Regions from separate parts of the Plantactinospora sp. WMMB782 genome, predicted to be linked through region 2. Evidence: riboswitches for the same ligand, from Rfam matches in the RefSeq annotation. Region 2 holds a riboswitch; the other holds the start of a gene.
What was found. A riboswitch is a leader RNA that binds a small molecule or an ion and turns the genes downstream of it on or off. The one in region 2 is predicted to bind thiamine pyrophosphate.

Region 1: it holds a riboswitch for thiamine pyrophosphate, as region 2 does, so the genes downstream of both, thiE (thiamine phosphate synthase) here and ACN28A_RS05010 (ECF transporter S component) in region 2, are expected to answer to the same signal.

Annotation. Positions count from the first base shown of each region.
Region 1 covers NZ_JBMHMC010000007.1:1,510,505-1,521,542, forward strand. The annotation lists partial or broken gene thiO (glycine oxidase ThiO) at 107-1,169, opposite strand; partial or broken gene thiE (thiamine phosphate synthase) at 1,265-1,888, opposite strand; TPP riboswitch at 1,883-1,992, opposite strand; gene ACN28A_RS08720 (ThuA domain-containing protein) at 2,500-8,289, shown strand; gene ACN28A_RS08725 (hypothetical protein) at 8,525-9,091, shown strand; gene ACN28A_RS08730 (hypothetical protein) at 9,282-9,542, shown strand; gene ACN28A_RS08735 (DUF559 domain-containing protein) at 9,620-10,528, shown strand; gene ACN28A_RS08740 (aldo/keto reductase) at 10,767-11,038, opposite strand, start outside.
Region 2 covers NZ_JBMHMC010000007.1:682,394-693,431, reverse strand. The annotation lists gene ACN28A_RS05025 (serine/threonine protein kinase) at 1-647, shown strand, start outside; gene ACN28A_RS05020 (energy-coupling factor transporter transmembrane component T family protein) at 671-1,471, opposite strand; gene ACN28A_RS05015 (ABC transporter ATP-binding protein) at 1,468-2,913, opposite strand; gene ACN28A_RS05010 (ECF transporter S component) at 2,930-3,523, opposite strand; TPP riboswitch at 3,620-3,728, opposite strand; gene ACN28A_RS05005 (sugar isomerase domain-containing protein) at 3,885-4,634, shown strand; gene ACN28A_RS05000 (DUF6328 family protein) at 4,781-5,287, shown strand; gene ACN28A_RS04995 (hypothetical protein) at 5,510-5,635, shown strand; gene ACN28A_RS04990 (RNA polymerase sigma factor) at 5,632-6,213, shown strand; gene ACN28A_RS04985 (EAL domain-containing protein) at 6,210-8,165, shown strand; gene ACN28A_RS04980 (hypothetical protein) at 8,582-9,259, shown strand; gene ACN28A_RS04975 (serine hydrolase) at 9,303-10,226, shown strand; gene ACN28A_RS04970 (threonine ammonia-lyase) at 10,439-11,038, opposite strand, start outside.

The DNA of each region.
Region 1 (11,038 bases), 830 kb from region 2:
GACGGAACCTCCGGGCCCACCCCACCCGCTCGCACCGCCGGCAGCGGAACCTCCGGGCCCACCCCACCCGCTCGCGCCGCGGGCGGCGGAACCTCGGCGAACCGGGCCGGTGACAGCGGCGCGAGCGCCGGGTCCGGTACCCCGGTGGTCAGCAGGTCGGCCACCAGGTCGGCGGTGAGCGGGGTGAGCACGATGCCGTGCCGGAAGTGCCCGGCCGCCACCAGCACGTCGGGCCGGTCCGGCAGCGGGCCGAGCAGCGGCGCGTTGTCCGGCGTACCGGGGCGCAGCCCGGAGCGCGCCTCCACCAGCTCGTACTCGGTCAGTTCCGGGATCACCTCGGTGGCCGCCCGGAGCAGCTCGAACACCGCCCCGGCGGTGACCGCCAGGTCGGCGCGCTCCTCGACGGTGGCCCCGACCACCACCTCGCCGTCGGTCCGGGGCACCAGGTAGACGCCCCGGCCGTCGGCGTGGCCCCGGATCACGTGCCGGAAGCCGGGTGTCGCGCCGCCGGGGGCGCGCAGCCGCAGGATCTGCCCCTTCACCGGCCGGACCGGCAGGCCGGTCAGCGCCGCCGTGCCGCAGCCGGCCGCGACGACCGTGGCCGCCGCGTCCAGCTCGGCGAGCTGCCGGACCGGCCGGGGCACCAGGTTCACCCCGGCGCGCTCGGCGGCGACCCGCAGCGCGGCGACCAGCCGGCGCGGGTCGACCTGGTGGTCACCGGGGGCGAACGCGCCGCCGCGCAGCCGGGTGGCGAGCAACGGTTCGCGCTTGCGCAGCTCCGCCGGGCGCAGCGGGGTGACCGGCAGTCCGAGATCCCGCTGGTACGTCCAGAGCCGCTCCGCCTCGGCCAGGTCATCCGAGGTGAGCGCGACGGTGAGCGTCCCCTCGGTCCGATAGCCGAGGTCCATCCCGGTGTACTCGCCGAGTTCGGCGGCGAATCCCGGCCAGCGGTCCGCCGAGGCGACGAGCAGTCCGGTCAGCACCCGTTCGCCGAAGTACGTCTCGGCGACCGGGGCGAGCATGCCGGCCGCCACGTCGGAGGCGCCCGAGCCGGGGTCGTCGTCGTACACCTCGACCCGCATGCCCCGGGCGGCGCAGCGCCAGGCGACGGCGAGCCCGATCGGCCCGCCGCCCACCACGGCGACGTCCGCCCGGCCGGTGCCTACCATCCCGCCGCCCCCGCACCCCGGGCGGAGGTCGGGGATCCCCGCCGGGGGTCCCACCCCGGCGACGGTCCCCGGTCCGGCAGGGGTGGGGGCGCAACGGTGGCGAGTGCGGTCAGCAGTTCGGCGACGGCTCTGGACGGGTCGGCGGCGTTGGCGACGGCACCGACCACGGCCACCCCGTACGCCCCGGCGGCCAGCAGCGCGGGTACCCGCTCGGCGGTGATCCCGCCGATCGCGATCACCGGTACCGGGACCGCCGAGGCGACCCGGCGGATGCCGTCCGGGCCGATCGGGGCGGGCAGGCCGTCCTTGGTGGAGGTGGCGTGGCAGGGGCCGACGCCGAGGTAACTGGCACCGGCCGCGACCGCCGCCGCGCCGGTCTCCGGGTCCCGGGCGGTCGCGCCGAGCACGGCGTCCGGGCCGAGCACCCGGCGGGCGACGTCGACCGGCAGGTCCCGGGCGCCGACGTGCCCGCCCGCCGCCCCGACCGCCAGGGCCAGGTGCAGCCGGTCGTTCACCAGGCAGGTCGCCCCGACCGCGGCGCACCGGCCGGTGACCTCGGCGGCCAGTTCGTACCCGGTCCGGTCGTCGGCGTCGTCCTCCACCCGGACCTGCACGACCAGCTCGGGGCCGGCGACCGCCAGGGCCGCGTCGACCACGGCGAGCGGGTCCCGCCCCGGCCGGGTGTCGGTGATGAGGTGAAGTCGTCCGATGGATAGCACGGCAACACTCCTCCCTGCGCCGGCATTACCCGGATCAGGTTCGACGGTCGGGGGCTCGCAGCCCCCCTCTCAGCCCGGTCCACCGGGCTCCCGTGGGTTACTTGTCGGCGAGCGTACGTCGGCGGTCACGGATCCGTAAAGAGCCGTGACCTAGCGCACAGGGCCGACATCGAAGCACGTGCCGCCGTTCCGCAGCGGCTGAGCGGCAGCGGAGGGATTTGTCTGTCCTATCCGGATGATTCCGCCCCGTTACACAACCGTTACCCGAATTAACCTCACCGTCGTATTCCGACCGGCCAGCACCCGGCCCTAATTTGTTCAATCACAAGGCAAAATTCGACCACAAGGCAAAACCCCCGACCACAGGCAAGCCCTCGACCACAAGGCAGGCCCTGACCACAGGCAAGACCTCGACGGCCGGTGCTTCGGCGAGCGCCGGGCGTACCACCACCCCCGTGGCGGCTTCGGCGTCCGCGCGGGATCCCTCTGTCCTTCCCGGACCAAGGAGATCCTCCGTGTCCACTCCCGGCCGCCCCGGCGGCACCTCGCACCCCCCGCACCCCCACCGCAGACTCGCTTCCGGCCCGCACGGCCCGAGACTCTTCCGTCGCCTGGTCGGCGCCACCGCGGCCGTACTGCTCGGCACCACGGCGCTGGCCCCGACCCCGGCCTCAGCCGCCCCGGCGGCGCTTCCGCAGGCTCCGGCGCGGAACGCACCCGCGATCGCCGCCGAGCCGTTCAGCGTGCTTGTCTTCTCCAAGACGGCCGGCTTCCGGCACGACTCCATCCCGGCCGGCATCGCCGCGATCCAGCAGCTCGGTGCCGACAACGGCTTCACCGTCGACGCCACGGAGGACTCCGCCGCGTTCACCGACGCCAACCTCGACAGGTACCAGGCGGTGATCTGGCTCTCCACCACCGGCGACGTACTCAACGCGGAACAGCAGGGCGCGTTCGAGCGGTACGTCCAGGCCGGCGGCGGGTACGTCGGCATCCACGCCGCCTCCGACACCGAGTACGACTGGCCCTGGTACGGCGACCTGGTCGGGGCGTACTTCGCCTCGCACCCGGCCAACCAGCAGGCCACCATCAAGGTCGAGGACCCCGCGCACGAGTCCACGAACGACCTGCCGGCGCAGTGGTCCCGCTACGACGAGTGGTACAACTTCCGCGAGAACCCGCGCGGCGACGTGCACGTACTCGCCTCGCTCGACGAGCGCAGCTACACCCCGGGTGCCGGGGCGATGGGCGCGGACCACCCGTTCGCCTGGTGCCAGGACTACGACGGCGGCCGGGCCTGGTACACGGCCGGCGGCCACACCCAGCAGTCGTACGCCGAGCCGGAGTTCCTGGACCACCTGCTCGGCGGCATCCAGACCGCGGCCGGTGCCGTCGAGGCCGACTGCTCCGCCTCGCTCACCAGCAGCTTCGAAAAGATCACGCTGGACAGCAACACGAACAACCCGATGGAGCTGGACGTCGCCCCCGACGGCCGGGTCTTCTACATCGAGCGGGACGGCCGGGTCCAGATCGTCAAGCCGGACACCGGCACCACGGTCACCGCCGCCGACCTCGACGTCTTCACCGGCAACGAGGACGGGCTGATCGGCCTCCGGCTCGACCCGGACTTCGCCAGCAACAAGTGGGTGTACCTCTACTACGCCCCGAACGGCGGCGGCCCGCGCAACTACCTCTCCCGGTTCACGGTCGCCGGTGACACCATCGACCTGGCCAGCGAGAAGATCGTGCTGGAGGTGACGACGCAGCGGAACACCTGCTGCCACGCGGGCGGCAGCATGACCTTCGACAGCGCCGGCAACCTCTATCTGGCCACCGGCGACAACACCAACCCGTTCGAGTCAAACTCCTTCACCCCGATCGACGAGCGGCCGGGCCGGCAGGACTACGACGCGCAGCGCAGCGCCGGCAACACGAACGACCTGCGCGGCAAGGTGATCCGGATCCACCCCGAGGACGACGGGACGTACACCATCCCGGAGGGCAACCTCTTCGCGCCGGGCACCGAGAAGACCCGGCCGGAGATCTACGGGATGGGCTTCCGGAACCCGTTCCGGATCGGCATCGACCCCGAGACCGACACCCTCTACGTGGCCGACTACGGCCCGGACGCCGGAGCGGCGAACCCGAACCGCGGTCCGGAGGGGACGGTGGAGTGGAACATCGTCGCCGAGGCCGGCAACTACGGCTGGCCGTACTGCCACGGGGCGAACTACGCCTACAACGACTACCAGTTCCCGTCCGGGCCGAGCGGGGCGAAGTTCGACTGTGCCGCCCCGGTGAACGACTCGCCGAACAACACCGGCCTGACCAACCTGCCGCCGGCGATCCCGGCCACCGTCGACTACGACTACAGCGGCAACCCGCTCTTCCCGGAGATCGGCGGCGGCGGTGCCCCGATGGGCGGCCCGGTCTACCGGTACGACCCGGCGAACACCTCCGACCGCAAGTGGCCGGCGTACTACGACGGCAAGGCGATGTTCGGTGAGTGGAACCAGAACAAGATGTACGCCTTCCAGGTCGCCGCGGACGGAAAGTCCCTGGTCGACATCAACCAGATGCTCACCGGGATGACCTTCCTCCGGCCGATGGACTTCGAGTTCGGCCCGGACGGCGCGCTCTACCTCATCGAGTGGGGCAGCGGCTTCGGCGGCAACAACGACAACTCCGGGGTCTACCGGATCGACTACATCGCCGGCGACCGGGCACCGATCGCGGTCGCCAGCGCCGAGCCGACCTCCGGCCCGGCCCCGCTGACCGTGGCGTTCTCCAGCGAGGGCTCCCGGGACCCGGACGGTGGCCCGATCACCTACGCCTGGGCGTTCGGCGACGGCGGCACCTCGACCGAGCCGAACCCGACGCACACCTACGCGGCGGCCGGCAACTACACCGCCCAGCTCACCGTCACCGGCGACACCGGCCGGACGGCGGTGGCGAACGTACCGGTGACGGTCGGCAACACCGCCCCGACGGTGACCATCGAGTTCCCGCCGGACGGCGGCTTCTTCGACTGGGGCGACCAGGTGAAGTACACGGTCAAGGTGACCGACCCGGAGGACGGGGAGATCGACTGCGACCGGGTGGTCCTGCAGTACTACCTGGGCCACGACGAGCACGCCCACCCGCTCGACGACCAGACCGGCTGCACCGGCACGGTGCAGACCTCGCTCGCCTCCGGGCACGGCGCCGACGCCGACGTCTTCGCGGTCTTCGAGGCCAGCTACACCGACGGCGGCGGAGCCGGCGGGTCGAACGCGCTGACCGGCCGGGCGATCGAGCAGTTGCAGCCGAAGCGGAAGCAGGCCGAGTACTTCTCGGCGACCGGCCGGGCGCCGGACGGCGTCGGCGGCGGTGACCCGGGCGTGCAGACCGAGACCACCTCCGACGTCGAGGGCGGCTTCCAGAACATCGCGTTCGTCGAGGACGGCGACTACTGGACCTTCGACCCGACGAACCTGACCAACATCACCGGGTTCCGGTTCCGGGCCTCCTCGGCCGGCGGCGGCGCCCGGATCGAGGTACGGTCCGGCGCGGCCGACGGCCCGGTGCTGGCCACCGCCACGGTGCCGGACACCGGCGGCTGGCAGGCCTTCACGAACGCCACCGCCGAGCTGGCGACCCCCAGCACGACGAGCGGGCCGCTGTACTTCGTGGCCAGGAACCCGGTCGGGGCCACCGGCACGGGTGCGATCGTCAACGTCAACTGGGTCGAGTTCGTCGGTCGTGGCGTCACCGACAACGCGCCGCCGACGGTGACCGCCACCGCCACCCCGAGCACCGGCACCGCGCCGGTCGCGGTGAGCTTCGACGGCACCGCCAGCGACGCCGAGGGCGACGAGCCGCTCACGTACGCCTGGGACTTCGGGGACGGGGGCACGGCGGACACCCTGGACGCCACGCACACGTACACCGCCCCGGGCAACTTCACCGCGACCCTTACCGTGACGGACTCGCGCGGCGCCGCCGCGTACGCCACGGTGCCGGTGCGGGTGGAGGCACCGAACAACTCGTGCTTCGGGGCCCGCTCGGACGACTTCGACGGCAGCGAGCTGGACAAGGCCCGCTGGTCGACGGTGCTCCGGGAGAACCAGCTCTACGGTGTGCGGGACGGCTCCCTCGTGCTGCCCACCGCCTCCGGCGACCTGTACGGCACCCGCAACGACGCCACGAACGTCGTCCTGCAACCGGCGCCGGACGGCAGCTGGCAGGCCACCACCAAGCTCAGCCTGACGGTGGCGGAGAACTACCAGCAGGCCGGCCTGATCGTGTACGGCGACGACGACAACTACGCCAAACTGGACCTGCTGTACAACGGCAGCCGGGTGGTCGAGTTCATCAGGGAGACCGCCGGAACCCCGCGCAACGAGAGCGGCGACTCGGCGCCCGCACCGGCCGGTGATTCGGTCTACCTGCGGCTGACCAGCGACGGGGTGAATCTGACCGCGGCCTTCTCGGCCGACGGGCAGACCTTCACCCCGGTCGGCCGGTCGGCGGCGCTGGCCGGCATCACCGACCCGAAGGTGGGGCTGTTCGCGCTGAACGGCGGCACCACCGCACCCGTGGTGGACGCCAGCTTCGACTGGTTCCAGGTCAGCCCGGACGAGCCGGCCGGCGAGGTGACCCCGAACGACGAGTTCACCGGGACCACCCTCGACAAGTGCCGGTGGGACGGGATCGTCCGGGAGGACCCGGCGGCGTACCGGGTCGCCGACGGCGCGCTGCACGTCGACGTGCCGAACGGCGACATCTACACCGGCAACAACACCGGGCCGACGAACTTCGTACTCCAGACCGCTCCCGAGGGTGACTGGACGATCGAGACGAAGGTCGACGGCAGCAAGCTGGACGAGCAGTACCAGCAGGCCGGTCTGCTCGTCTACGGCGACGACGACAACTACCTGAAGCTCGACTTCATCGCCGACAACCAGGTGGGTCAGCCGGTCAGCCGGCGGATCGAGTTCCGCAGCGAGATCGACGCCACCGTGCAGGACCCGCAGCCGCAGGTCACCGACCTCACCGACTCGGTGTGGCAGCTGCGACTGGCAAAGTCGGGTGACACCTACACGGCGTCGTACTCGGCGGACGGGACGACCTGGACGGAGTTCGAGTCGCTCACCAACGCCGCCGTCGGCGCCACGCCGCGGATCGGGCTGTTCAGCCTCGGTGGGGCGCAGACCGCGTCGAAGACCGTCTCGTTCGACTACTTCCGGCTCAGCACGGAGGCGGCCGACGAGGTGGCCCCGGTGACCACCGCCACCGTGTCGGGGACCCCGACCGGCGGCTGGTACACCGGCCCGGTGACGGTGACCCTGGCCGCCACCGACAACGCCGGCGGCAGCGGGGTGGCCCGCACCGAGTACCAGCTCGACACCGCGACGACCTGGACGGCCTACTCGGAGCCGGTTCCGGTCGCTGGGGACGGCACGCACACCGTCCGGTTCCGGTCGGTGGACGAGGCCGGCAACGTCGAGGAGACGAAGTCGGTCGAGGTGAAGATCGACGCCACCGCGCCGGTCAGCACCGCCGAGTTCGCCCCGCCGACCGACGACGGCTGGCACAGCGGCACCATCCCGGTGACGCTGTCGTCGACCGACGCCGGGTCCGGAGTGGCCAAGCTGGAGTGGTCGCTGGACGGCGGCCCCTGGACGGCGTACACCGAGCCGGTGAACGTGACCGGAAACGGGCAGCACGAGCTGCTCTACCGGGCCACCGACGCCGCCGGCAACGTCGAGACGCTCAAGTCGGCGATCCTGAAGATCGACGGCGACAAGCCGACCGTACTGGTCTCCGGGCTGGCCGACGGCCAGCTCTACGGGGACAGCCAGGACGTCCGGGTGAACTGGTCGGCCGTCGACCCGACCTCCGGGATCAAGGCGACGGTCGGCACCCTCGACGGCCGCCCCTACCAGCCGAACACCCTGCAGGCGATGTACGAGCTGACGCTCGGCCTGCACGAGCTGACCGTGACCGCGACGGACAAGGCCGGCAACACGACGACCTCGACCGTACGGTTCTTCGTCACCACCTCGTTCCGGGACATGCAACAGTTGCTGGACCGGTTCAAGGCGACGGGTCGGCTCTCGGCCAAGGGGCACAAGCAGTTGTCGAACAAGCTCGACACGGTCCGCCAGGCCGAGGCGAACGGCAACGACAACAAGGCGATCAAGCAGCTCGGCCAGTTCAAGGCGCTCGCCGCGGACACCGGGCTGGTCGCCGAGGCGGAGATCCGGGACGTGATGATCCGGGACGCCGACGCGATGATCGTGCGGCTCGGTGGCGACCCCAGCGCCGCCGGGGTCAGGGCCAACGACGGCAAGTCGGTGCAGGGCACCGGCCGGCTGGTCGAGGACCCGACCCGGGTGAAGCGGGGCAGCCGGCTCTGAGCCGGAACCTCCGGCACGTCAGGTAAGCGCGGGGGCGGTCACCGACAGGCGACCGCCCCCGCACCCGTCCGGCAGGCTCGCTGCCGGACAAGATTGGCAGGCTCGCTCGTCGGCAAGAGTCCGGCAGGCGAGCCTGCCGCGACAACCCCGGCGGGCGTGTCCGCCGGGACAACCCCGGCGGGCGTGTCCGCCGGGACAACTCCGGCGGGCGTGTCCGCCGGGAAGGAGTACCCGAATGCGACGTCGACCCGTGCGAGCCCTCCGGCGGATTTCCGGGGTCCGGGCGCTCGTACCGCTGCTGTTCGGTGCCCTCTTCCTCGCCGCCGGGCTGGTGCCGGCGGCCCCGGCCGCCGCGCACGGCGACAAGATCAAGCTGTTGGTCGCCGGCGACGGGTCCACCGGAGTGACCGTGCAGGCCAGCTACCAGGACGGGCATCCGGTGGAGACCGGCGTACGACTGGTGCTGACCGCCACCGGCGAGGGTGGCCGGAGCGTCGGCCCGGTCCAGCTCAGCCCGGCCGGCGAGGGCAAGGGCTTCTACAGCACCGGACCGATCCTCACGCCCGGATCCTGGCAGGTCACCGTCAGCGCACCCAAGCCGACCCCGGCCGAGGTACGCGTCGTCGTGCAGGCCCGGGCCGCCCAGGCCGCCCCACCGGTACCCGCGCCAGCCCCGGCCGGTGGATCGGATTCTGCCGGCACCACCTGGCTGTGGTGGGTGGCCGGCACCGCGGTGGCCCTCGCCGCCGTCGCCACCCTCGGCGCCCTCCTGGTACGCATCCGCCGCCCCCGCCAACCCTGACACCCGCGCCGCTGCACCACCGCCCCACCGCGCCACCGCTGCGCGCCACCGCCCCGCCCCGCCCCGCCACCGCTGTGCGCCACCGCCACCGCTGTGCGCCACCGCCACCGCTGTGCGCCACCGCCACCGCGCCACCGCGCCCGCCCCGCCACTGCCCCGGTGCCATTTTCACCGTGACCACCGTCTCCGCATGGCCAGCACCCTGCTCACCTGGACAACAGAGGCGCTACCCCGCTCGGATAACGCCTCTGTTGTCCAGGTCGGCGGTCAAGCGGCGGCCCGGCGGCGCGGCGGCCCGGCGGCGCGGCGGCCCGGCGGCGCGGCGGCCCGGCGGCCCGGCGGCCCGGCGGCGCGGCGACCCGGCGGCGCGGCGACCCGGCGGCGCGGCGGCCCGGCGGCGAGGGTGGGCGCCGGGCGGTGGGTGGCGGGCGTCGGTGGTGCGGAGCAGTGAACGTCGGTGGTGGGGAGCAGTGAACGTCGGTGGAATGCGGGGCAGCGAGCGTCGGTGCAGTGCGGCAAGCTGGCTCGATGCCTCGTCCGCCTCGCGTTCCGGCGCAGCTGGCGTTCCTTCCGTTCTCCGCCCGGACGGCCGTGGCGGAAGGGCTGCTGACCCGGAGCATGCTGCGGGGACCGGCCTGGCGTCGGCTACTCCCCGACATCTACGTACACCGCGACGGCTTCCGGCCCGGTGACCACCGGATGTGGTGTGACGCCGTCGCTCTGGCCCTGCCGCCGGGCGCCGCGATCGGCGGGCTGAGCGCCGCCTACCTGTGGGGCGTCGACCTGCTGCCCCGGGACGCTCCGGTCAGCGTGCTGGTGCCGGGTGCCAACCGACCCCGCGCCCGGCCACGGGTGCGCTACGCCCTCGCCAACCTGCCCGCCGGTGACGTGACCAGATTCGCCGGGCTGCCGGTCACCACGCCGCTGCGGACGGCGTTCGACCTGGGGCGTAGGGCACCGCGCACCGAGGCGGTGGTGGCCGTTGACGCACTGCTGTACCGCCGGCTGGTGAAGCCCGCCGCACTCGCCGACTGTCTTGCCGTGCGCCCCGGCTGGCCCCGCGTGCCCCTGTTGCGCGAGGTGCTCGGCCTGGCCGAACCGCTCAGCGAGTCACCGATGGAGACCCGCCTGCGGCTGCTGATCGTCGACGCCGGACTGCCGCCCCCGACCGCCCAGTACGAGGTGTACGACGGCCGGGGGCGTTTCGTCGCCCGGGTCGACCTGGCGTACCCGGGACTGCGGATCGCTCTGGAGTACGAGGGTGACCACCACCGCGAGCGGGCACACTTCCGCCAGGACGTCTCCCGGTACAACGAGTTGCGTGCCGCCGGCTGGGTCGTGCTCCGATTCACCGCCGACGACGTCCTGCGTCACCCCACCCGCCTGCTCGCCCAGGTCACCCAGGCGATCCGGGAGCGTTCCCCCCGCCCGCGCTGAGCCACGCCCCGCCGTTCTCACCGACCCGGTGCAACACACGGAAGGTTCGGCCCGGCCGGCATGCGGCAACCCACTCACCTGGACAACAGAGGCGTTATCCGGGCGTCGTAACGCCTCTGTTGTCCAGGTCGACGGAGGCCCCGACAAAGGGACGGCGGCACGCCGGGGCACGGCGGCACGCCGGGGCACGGCGGCGCGACGAGGGGCGACGGCGTGCCAAGGGCCGGGGGGGGATGGGTCAGAGGAGGGTGCGGAGGGTGCGGAGGTCGTCGGGGGTGGGCTGCCAGCGGCCGGCGGCGGCGTTGGCGCGTACCTGGTCGGGGGTGGTGGCACCGGCGATCACCGAGGTCACCGCCGGCTGGGCGGCCAGGCCACCGATCGCCACGTCGAGCAGGCTGCGCCCGCGCTCGGCGGCGTACTTCTCCAGTGCCTCGATGGTGTCCCACGGCGCGGATGCCAGCCGGGCGGCGTACCTCGGGCTCGTGCCGGCGAGCCGGCTGTCCGACGGCG
Region 2 (11,038 bases):
CCGGCCCGGCCACGGAGACCAGCGGGCCGGCGCCGGGTACCCCGACCGCCACCGGAGCCCCGGACGGGCCGCCCTGGTCCGGCCCCGTGGTGGTGAGCGACCCGCTCACCAGCCGCCGGGGATGGCAGCCGAGGACGGACGACAGGCACGAGGTGAGCTGCGGGTTCGACGACGGGCTGGTGGTGACGAAGCGCGGTGTGGGGCCGTACCGGTGCCCGGGGCCGCAGGACACCTGGCCGGACGTGCAGGTGGAGGTCGAGGTGACCCTCGTCGAGCCGGACAGTTGCGCCGCGGTCTGGTTCCGGTTCACCGACCGCACCGGCGGGCACGCGCTGCGGATCTGCCGGGACGGCTACCACCTGGTGGCACACGGTGTGGACAGTACGAGCGCGATGACCCCGGCCGGCAGCTTCCGGTTCGACCCGGCACAGAGGTTGACCGCGGGTACCCCGGTCCGGGTCGGCATCGTGGCGCACGGCGAGGAGCTGCGGTTCTACCGCGACGGGCAACGCGTCGGCGAGGCGCGGGACGTCCAGCCGGTCGACGGGCGGGTGGTGCTCGGGATCTTCTCGATCGGGCCGGACAACGGCTCCGGTGGGCCGTACGAGGTCGTCTTCCGGGGCGTCCGGATCAGTACGCCGGACTGAGCGTCGGGCCGGAGTGCGCAGGGTCAGCGCAGCAGCGGCCGGAAGGTGCCGAGTGCCACGCTGAGCCCGAGCGCCGCACCGGCCAGCACTACCGCCCCGGCGATCACTGCGGCGTCCGCCGGGCCGAACCGCTGCCGGCGGGCGGCGGTACGCGGTACGCCGGAGTCGAAGCCCCGGGCGTCCATCGCGGCGGCCAGCCGGGTGCCCCGGCGGATCGCCCCGACCAGCAGGGTGAACGCGGTCGAGCCGAACAGCCGCAGCCTGGCCAGCGGGTTCCGGCCGGCCTCGATGCCCCGGGCCCGCCGGGCCAGGCTCACCATCTGCCACTCCACGGCCAGCAACGGCACCAGCCGGAACGCGGCGAGTGCCCCGATGGCGAACCGGGGCGGCGCCTTGACGTTCTGGACCAGCGCGTCGGCGAGGTCGGTCGGGTCGGTGGTGGCGAAGACGAGTACGCCGGGGAGCGCCACCGCGACCACCCGCAGCGCCATGCCCAGCGCGGTGCCGAGTACCCCGGTGGTGATCTCGACCGGACCGGCCTGCCAGAGCAGGGTGCCGGTCCGCTCGGCGGCGAAGAGCAGCAGGGTGCCGAAGATGCCGAGCGCGCTGAGCAGCAGCGGCCAGGCCCGCCGGGCCAGTGCCGCGTACCGGACGCCGAAGAGTGGCACGACGGCGAGCTGGAACCCGATGGCCACCGCCGGGGTCACCGGGTCGACAGTGGCGATCAGCGCGACGGAGAAGACGAGCGCGGCGGCGACCTTGGCCACCGGGTTGCGCCGGGCCAGCGGTGCGCCGGGGGCGGCGATCGGCTGGTACGGGATCATCCGGCCCGCCCCGGGGCGGCGGTGGCGGCCGGCGGATCGAGCCGGACGGTCCGGTCGGCAAGCGCGGCGACGAAATCGGCGTCGTGGGTGACCGCGACGACGCCGTGCCCGCCGTCGCGCAGCCCGGCGAGCAGGTCGACGAGTTCGAGCCAGGTACGCCGGTCCTGGCCGAAGGTCGGCTCGTCCAGCACCAGCAACCGGGGCGCGGTGGCCAGCGCGGTCGCCACGCTCAGCCGCCGCGCCTGACCGCCGGAGAGCGTGTACGGGTTGGCCTCGGCCAGCCGGTCCAGCCGGAGCCGGACCAGCAGCTCGTCCACCACCGACCGGACCTCCGCCTCCGGCCGGCCGGTCCGGCGCGGCCCGAGCGCCAGCTCGGTGAAGACGGTGCCGCTGACGAACTGGTGCTCCGGGTCCTGGAAGACCGAGCCGATCCGGGCGGCCAGCACCGGCGCCCGCCACCGGTGCGGTGCGCTGCCGGCGTGCCGGCCGGCCAGTTCCGGGGTGGCCGACAGCCGGCCGCCGCCGGGCCGGAGCAGCCCGCCGAGCAGCAGGGCCAGGGTGGACTTGCCGGCGCCGTTGCGGCCGAGCACCGCGAGCGCCTCGCCGGCGCGTACCCGCAGGTCGGTGTCGACCAGCCGGGGTGGCAGGCCGAGCCGGTCGGCGGTGAGCAGCAGGTCTCCGGTGCCGGCGGTCGCCCGGCGCGGTGCCGGCGGCGGCCCCGGCACCCAGACCCCGGCGGCGGCCAGTGCTTCGCCGTGCGCGGCGAAGACCTGCTCCGCGGGGCCGTCGGCCTGTATCCCGCCGCCCGGTTCGAGCACCACCACCCGGTCGACGAGCGGCAGTGACTCCGCCACCCGGTGCTCGACCAGGATCAGCGTGGTGTCGTCGTCGACCGCCGCCCGGACGGCGTCGCGGACCAGCGTGGCGCCGGCCGGGTCCAGGTTCGCGGTCGGCTCGTCGAGCAGCAGCAGGCCGGGCCGGAGGGCGAGCACTCCGGCCAGGGCGAGCCGTTGCTGCTCCCCGCCGGAGAGCGCGGCGGTGGACCGGTCGGGCCCGTACGGGAAGCCGACCCGGTCCAGCGCCTCGGTGACCCGGGGCCAGATCTCCGCCGCCGGTACGCCCCGGTTCTCCAGGCCGAACGCCACGTCGTCGCCGGCCCGGGCCATCACCAGCTGGGTCTGCGGGTCCTGGAAGACGATGCCGACCCGTTCCCGGGCCTTGCGCGGGTCGAGCCCGTCGATCTCGACGGTGCCGGCCTGCTCGCCGGAGTCCTCGGCGAGCAGCCCGGCCAGCGCCGCCAGCAGGGTGCTCTTGCCGGCGCCGGAGGCTCCGAGCAGGAGTACCCGCTCGCCGTGCCCGATCCGCAGGTCGAGGTCGCGGACCGCCCAGGCCCGGCGGCCGGCGTGCCGCCAGCCGAAGCCGCGCAGCCGTACCTCGCTCACGACGAGACCGCGCCGGTCAGACGAGGGTACGTTCGCGGCCGGCCGGGAACCGGTCCAGCACACCGGTCCGGGCCAGTGCCCGGGTGAGCGCCCAGCCGCCGGCTCCGGCCAGCACCGCCGCGCTGAGCACGGTGATCACGAAGACGGGCAGCCGGAACGCGGCGAAGTCGTACTCGGAGTAGTAGCGGAACTGGTCGAAGATCGCGGCGGCGAGTCCGGCCAGCAGGCCGGAGCCGACCGCCACCGGCAACCGGAACGAGCGGTAGCGGAGCGCCGCGAACGCCAGCTCGGCGCCGACGCCCTGGGTGGCGCCCTGGAGGATCGCGACGGTGCCCCACTGGCTGCCCAGCAGCACCGAGACGAGGGCGGCGAGGAACTCGCAGTAGAACGCCGCGCCCGGCTTGCGGATCACCAGGCCGCCGAGTACGCCGGGCACCAGCCAGATGCCGTAGATGACCGCCTGGGCCGGTGGGAAGAAGGTGAAGGCGCCCTCGGTGGCGCTCCAGACCACGTTCCAGGCCCAGAAGACGACGCCGAACGCGACCGCGATGACCGAGGCGACGACGATGTCGACGGTGCGCCATCTGGTGGTGTTGGTGGACTGCTGCACTGCGTGGCCTCCCAGTCGTCGCGTTCGTCGAGACGGTGGCTCGACGAACCGGCAGGACGCACGCCGCAGCCCGGGACGGCCCGGACTGCGGCGCGGCTGGAGACTCGACCGAACTCCCTGCGCTGGCATTACCCAGATCAGGTTCGAGGGTCTGCGGGTGGGTCCACCCGCACTCTCAGCGCTGTGCGCTCCCCTGTCGGATGTGCTGTTGTTGCGCAGACGGTACACCGGATACCGCTACGCCGACACCGGTGCGGCGGTGGATGTGGCCGCGCCCACCACGGCACGGGACGGGGTGTGCCCGGCACGGCGCGGGATAGGGTGGATGGCCCAGATCGTCCTCTCGAAGGGATCCGTGACCGTGACACTCAGCCCCGAGGGCTATCTCGACGTGGTCAGCGAGACGATCGGGCGGGTGGCGGCCGATGCCCGGGACGGCGTACGCCGGGCGGCCGACCTGGTCACCGCCGCGCTGCGGGCCGGGGGAGTGGTGCAGGCGTTCGGCACCGGCCATTCGGAGGCGCTGGCGATGGAGATCGCCGGCCGGGCGGGCGGCCTGGTCCCGACGAACCGGATCGCCCTGCGGGACCTGGTGTTGCGCGGCGGTGAACCGGTCGACATCCTCGGGCCGACCCTGGAGCGGGATCCGACGGTGGCCCACCGGCTCTACGAGCTGACCCCGGTCGACCCCCGGGACGTCTTCGTGATCGCCTCGAACTCCGGGGTGAACGGCACGATCGTCGAGTTCGCGTCGCTGGTCAAGGAGCACGGGCACGGGCTGATCGCGATCACCTCCGGGCAGCACTCGGCCCGGGTGGCGTCCCGGCACCCGTCCGGACGCAAGCTGGGCGACCTCGCCGACGTGGTGCTGGACAACGGCGCCCCGTACGGCGATGCGGCCCTGCCGCTGCCCGGCGGCGGTGCGGTCGGCGCGGTGTCGTCGATCACCGCCGCGCTGCTCGCCCAGCAGGTCGTGGTGGAGGTGGTCCGCCGGCTGGTCGAGGCGGGCGAAACCGCGCCGGTCTACCTCTCGGCCAACATTCCGGACAGCGACGACCACAACAACAGCCTGGAGGCCCGGTACGCCGGCCGGATCCGTCGGGGCGGCTGAGTTCGACAGAAGCACCGGCAGGGCCGGCAGTCCGGCACGAAACGGCCGGTAGCCTCCGCACGTCCGGCCGGCGGAACGTGCGTGCGTTTCGCGTCTGCTCCGTCCGGGCATCACTGCTGCCAACTTCGAGGCGGGGAGGCGCACAGGTGAGCGTGGAGACGGAGAAGCAGCGTTGGCAGCGCAATTTCGCCGACCTGTTGCAGGAACTGCGGGTCGCGCAGACCGGGGTGCAGATCCTGTTCGCCTTCCTGCTCACCCTGCCGTTCAGCAGCGGCTTCCCGGAAACCACCACCTTCCAGCAGGACATCTACATCGTCGCGCTACTGGCGGCGGCCGCGGCCACCGCGTTGATCATCTCGCCGGTCGCCTTCCACCGGGCGCTCTTCCGGCAGGGGCGTAAGCCGGAACTCGTCCGGTTCGCGCACGCCATGGCGACCGGTGGCCTGGCCTTCATGCTGATCGCCATGGTCAGCTCGGTGTTGCTGATCACCGACTTCCTGCTGCCCCGGCCGGTGGCGTTCGCGCTCAGCGGGCTGACCGGGCTCTGGTTTCTGACCTTCTGGGCCGCACTGCCGTTCATGCGCCGCAACTGGGGCGAGCCGGACGAGGACGAGGACACCGAGCCGGCGACGGCCCGACCCGACGCCGTCTAGTGGACTGAGCCCGCGCCTTCGATCACTCTCCGCAATCCATACTGGACAGTAGACCTGTTGGCCTGATCGGCCTGTCTACTGTGGCCGAACGGTGGAAATGCCGCAGCCAGTCGCCACTCTATTGATCATCGCTATCTTCGCCTGGGCGGGTCGCCCCCTACACCGGGACCCTTGACGGAGAGTTATACGCGGAACGACAACTACGGACCGCGAGAGGCGAGGATGAGCGAGGTTCTGGGGGGACTGTCGACCGGTGGTCCGGCGGCAGTGCTGGTGAGCCTGATCGGAGGGGTGGGCCCGCTGGCCCACGGCCCGCTGCGTCGAACAGACGAGGGCGGGGCGGCATGAGAAGCGGCGACAACGCGGTGGTGCGGGCCGAGTCGGCCGCCCGGTTGGGGGACCGGGGCCAGGCCGAGTCGGCGACCAGCTTCGAGGAGTTCTGCCAGCGCAACTTCGTGCTGGTCGAGCGGTTCCTGCTGGCCCGCTGCACGGACCGGGGGCTGGTGGAGGACGCCGTACAGGAGGCGTTCATCACCGCCCGGGACAAGTGGGACCAGATCCGCCACTACGAGAAGCCACTGGCCTGGCTGTACAAGACCGCCCGGTACAAGCTGCTGGTGGCGCAGCGGCGTCGCCGGCCGGAGCTGACGGTCAGCCTGGAGGAGGTGCCGCCGGAGCGGCTCGCCGAACCGGCCGACCCGGCGGAGGCCCGGGAGCTGCTGCGCGGCTGGCTGCGCCAGTTGCCGCCGAGGCAGGCCGAGGTCTTCGTGTTGACCCTGGACGGCTGGCCCGACCACGAGATCGCGGCCATCCTCGGCATCGCCTACAACACGGTGCGGGCGTACCGGCAGGAGGCCCGGCGCCGGTTGCGGGACCTCGCCCAGCAGGCGGGCTTCGAGACGCCCGCCGGAAGGGACCGGGGATGAACCTGGACGACATCCTCGCGCTGGCTTCCGACCGCACCCTCAGCGAGCTGGAACGGGCCCGCGCCCGCCGGGCCACCCGCCGGGTGCGGCAGGAGTACCAGCGGGCGGTCTCCGAGGGCCGCGACCTGACCGGCGACATCGAGGTACGCGACCCGCTGAGCGCCGACACCGACGAGGCGGCCCGGATCACCCGGGCGGCCCAGCTGGCCAAGCACGGCACCGTGACCTGGATCCGGTCCAGCGGGGAGCTGACCTGGTCGGACGAGATGGCCCTGATCCTCGGCCATCCGCCGGGCACCGTGCGGCACACGCTCGGCACGCTGACCCGGCTGGTCCACCCCGACGACCTGGACGGGGTGCGCCGGGCGGTCGAGTCGGTGTGGCGGGACCGGACCGTCCGGGAGACGACCTGCCGGGTGGTCCGCCCGGACCGGGTCACCCGGTACGTGCACTGCCACCTGGAGTACGTGGTCGACCCGGAGAACCGGCCGCACGGCATCATCGCCACCGCCCGGGACGTCACCGAGGTCGAACTCGCCCGCCAGGAGCAGGCACGGCTGGCCCGGCGCCGCGAGACCGTGCGGCCCGAGCTGGCCGGCCGGGACCCGGTCACCGGGCTCTTCCACCGGGCCCGGTTCGCCGACGAGATCGACACCGCCCAGCGGGGTGCTCCGGGCGTACTCCTGGTGGTGGCGGTGGAGCCGGTCGGCCCGGCCGCAGGCGGCGGGCCCGATGACCGACCGGGCGTCCGCCCGGACGCCGATGCCGACGGCGAGCCCGGCGGCGGCCCGGACGAGCAGGAACGGCTGGCGGTGGCGGTCGCCCAGGTCGTCCGCCGGGTCGCCCGGCGCTCCGACGTCTGCGGTCTGACCGGTCCGAACGAGTTCGGGGTACTCATGCAGCGCACCACGCTGAGTTCGGCCGGCGCGCTCGCCGAGGCCATAATCGACGGTATCCGCTCCCAGTCGTTCGTGCTGGGCCGGACCCGGCTGCTCGACGCCTGGGGCGGCCTGGTCCGCTACCAGGGGCGGGACGGCAGCCGGGGCGTCGACCTGATCGTGGACGCCGAGACGGCCTGGCGCCGGGCCAGGGCGACCGGGGTGGCCCGGGTCGCGCTGGACCAGCCGGCGGCCGAGGAGGAGCGCCGGGAGCTGTGCCGGCACCGGGTCCGGGCGACGGTGGCGGAGAACCGTTTCACCCTCTACACCCAGCCGATCCTCGACCTGCGGCTCAACCAGATCACCCGGCAGGAGATCCTGCTCCGGGTACTCGACGACGCCGGGCGGGCGCACTCCGCCTCGACCCTGCTCGGCGACGCGGAGCGGGTGGACGAGGTCCTGCCGATCGACCGCTGGGTCATCGACCGCACCATCGAACTCGTCGCCCGGGGCTCGGGTACCTCGCACTACCAGGTGAATCTCTCCGGCCGGTCGCTCGGCGACCCGCACCTGCTGGAGCGGGTGCAGCATCGGCTCCAGCAGTACGACGTCGATCCCGGCCAGCTCACCTTCGAGATCACCGAGACGGCCCGGATCGGCAACCTGACCGAGGCGCACAACTTCGCGCACGGCATCCGCGAACTCGGCTGCCAGCTCGCCCTTGACGACTTCGGCTCGGGGCACGTGCCGTTCAGCTTTCTCACCTGCTTTCCGGTGGACCTGGTGAAGCTGGGCGGCGAGTTCGTCACCGGCGTCGAGCATTCGGTGGCGAACCAGCGGATTGTGCGGTCGATTGTCGAGTTGTGCGGGTCGCTGGGCATCCGGACCGCGGCCGAACACGTCGAGGACGAGGTCACGATGAATCTGCTCCGCGACTTAGGGGTGGACTTCGCCCAGGGCTACCTGGTGGGCAAGCCGAAGCCGGTGGCCAGCCCGACGCGTGTGCTGCCGGCGCCGGCCGGGTCCGGGGCCGAAACCGACCGGGAGCGCGAGCTGCGGGCCGCGACCGGGTAGCCCCGCGACCGGGTAGCCCCGCGACCGGGTAGCCCCGCGACCGGGTAGCTCCGCCACCGGGTAGCTCCGCCACCGGGTGGTCGTAGTCGACCAGACCGCCGGCCCACCGTCTCCCGGGCCGGCGGTCGGTCCTCGCGACCGGTCTGCGGGGCCGGCGGGCCGGGGCGTCGGCGGCATATCCGCCCACTGATACCACGGCCGACCACCGGCATCGCCGCGCTCTGCCCGCTGGAAGGTGTCCGGGCTGGAGACTGTCGAGCTGCCCCGTCTGCGCGCCCGTCCACCCGCCCACCGCCCCGGGTCAGGCGTCTCCGGCACCCGCCCACCGTCCCGGGTCAGGCGTCTCCGGCGAGGGCGGTGGGCGTCGACCACCAGGCCATGCAACGTCCCGGGGGTGACCGCCGTCTTTAAGGGACGTGGAAACCCGAGTACGGCCGCTACCGGCCGGGACAGTCCTCCTCCTCCTGCTGGTGTTGCCGGTGGTGCTGGCTGCCGCGGGTTGCGCCGCCGAGCCGGCACCCCGACCCCCGGCCGCCGAGGGGACCCGGCTGACCGCCAGCGGCCCGGGGCAGCGGCCGGCAGCCCTCGACGTGGCGCTGCTCCGGCCCGACGGGTTGGGCGCCGGATGGCGGCAGAGTGCCCATCCGCCCGGGCCGCCGCCGTGGCCGTGGCTCCAGGCCGACTGCCCGGCGTACCGGGACGAGGACTATCCGGCCCAGCGGCACCGGGTCGGCGCCGTGCAGCGCCGCTTCCGGCACGAGCCGTCCGAACTGGTCGCGACGCAGGTCGTCGAGGACTACCAGCCGGGGTGGGCGGTGCGGGCCCTGGACGACGTACGCCGGGTCGTCCGAACCTGCGCCCGGTACGAGGCGTACGGCGCCACCGTCTCGTTCACCGTGCTGGAGACGGAACTGCCGCCGGAAGGTGGGCTGGTGGTGCAGGGCCGGATCGAGTCTCCCGGCTCACCGGCCCGGTCCACCCTGCTGGTGGCGGTACGCCAGCACGACCGGCTCTCCACGCTGAACGTCCCGGGGCCGGTGGACCCCGACACCGCGAACATCGTGGTGCGGAAGCTGGCGGACCTCCTTGACTAGCCGACCCGTGCCGGAGGATCGACCCGCGCCGGTTGGCCGACGGGTGCCTACCGGTCGATCCGGGCCGAGGCGGCGGGAGTTGCTCGCCGCCACCGCCGCCGCGCTGCTCGGCGCGGGCGCGGCCGGCACCGGGTTGGCGTACTGGTCGGCGGGTTCGCCGGATGCCGGTCCGCAGTCGGGGGCGGCGACCACCCCGGCCCGCCCGACGCCGAGCCCGACGCCGGACCATCCGGCGCTGGCGCGTACCCGGATCGCCCGTTACCTGCGCGGAGTCGGCGGCCGGGTCAGTCTGGCGGTGCGGGACCGGGTCACCGGGCTGGCGGTCGTCGCCGGCACCCGGCGCTACCAGACGGCGAGCATCGTCAAGGTGGACATCCTGGCGGCCCTGCTGCTGCGCCGCCAGGAGCAGCGCCGCAAACTCGGCACGGACGAGCGGCGGCTGGCCCGCACGATGATCGTGGTCAGCGACAATGCGGCGGCGAGCAGCCTCTACGCCACGATCGGCCACCGGGCCGGCCTGACCGCCGCGAACCGGATCCTCGGGTTGCGCGAGACCACCCCTGCGGCGAGCTGGGGGCTGACCACGACGACGGCAGCCGACCAGCTCCGGCTGCTGACCGTGCTCACCGGGCCGTCCGGCCCGCTCGATCAGGACGGTCGTGACTTCCTGCTCGGCCTGATGGGGCAGGTCGACGAGACCCAGGACTGGGGGATCACCGCCGCCGCCGGCCGGGCCAGCACCGCCAGCTATGTCAAGAACGGCTGGACGACGGTGGACGCGGACAACGGGCTCTGGTTGGCGAACAGCATCGGCCGGATCGTCGAGCCGGGCCGGGACTGGCTGGTCGCCGTACTCTCCGACCATCATCCGACGCGGCAGCAGGGGATAGCGGCGGTGGAGAAGGCCGCGCGGTACGCGCTTACCGAACTGCGGGCGATCCCGTCACCCGGTACGCCGGCACACTGAACCGGCCGGGCCGCCGCCCCCGGCCGCCTCGGGCAGGCCACTCCTGCCCGGTCCTCCGCGGTCACCTGGACACCAGATGCGTAACACCACCGACGTAGCGCACCTGGTGTCCAGGTCAGCATCGAAAGCTCGTGCGGCGTGCGGCGTGCGGCGTGCGGCGTGCGGCGTGCGGCGTGCGGCGCGTGGCGGTCGGGGTGGGGCGGGAAGTCGGGTCAGCGGCGGATCCAGTGGTGGTAGGCGGGCAGGTCGACGTTGCTGCCGCAGACGACGGTCACCACGTGACGGTCGGCGAACCGGTCGGGGTTCTCCAGGACGGCTGCGACGCCGAGGGCGGCCGAGGGTTCGACGACCAGGCCGGCGTGCTCCAGGAGCAGCCGCATCCCCTCGACGATCGACTCCTCCCGGACCAGGACCGCGTCGTCGGCCACCGCCAGGAGGTCGTCCAGCACGGCGGGGATGGGGTACCGGCCGGCGACTCCGTCGGCGATCGTGTCGGTCGAGTCGGTGCTGACGACCCGACGCTGGTGCCACGAGCGGGTCATCGCGGGTGCACCCGACGGCTGTACGCAGATCACCTCGACCGCCGGCGCCAGGGTCTTCAGCGCGTACCCGACGCCGCTGGCCATCGCGCCGCCACCGAGAGCGACAAGTACGGCGTCGAAGGCGGAACCCGCGCCGAACCGGCTGGGCCGGACCGACCTGGCGCTGTCCGCCAGTTCCAGGCCGATGGTCGCGGCGCCCTCGCAGGTCTCGATGTCCAGGCTGTCCTCGACCAGCCGGATGTCCCGCTGCCGCGCGAGGGTCGCGGCCCG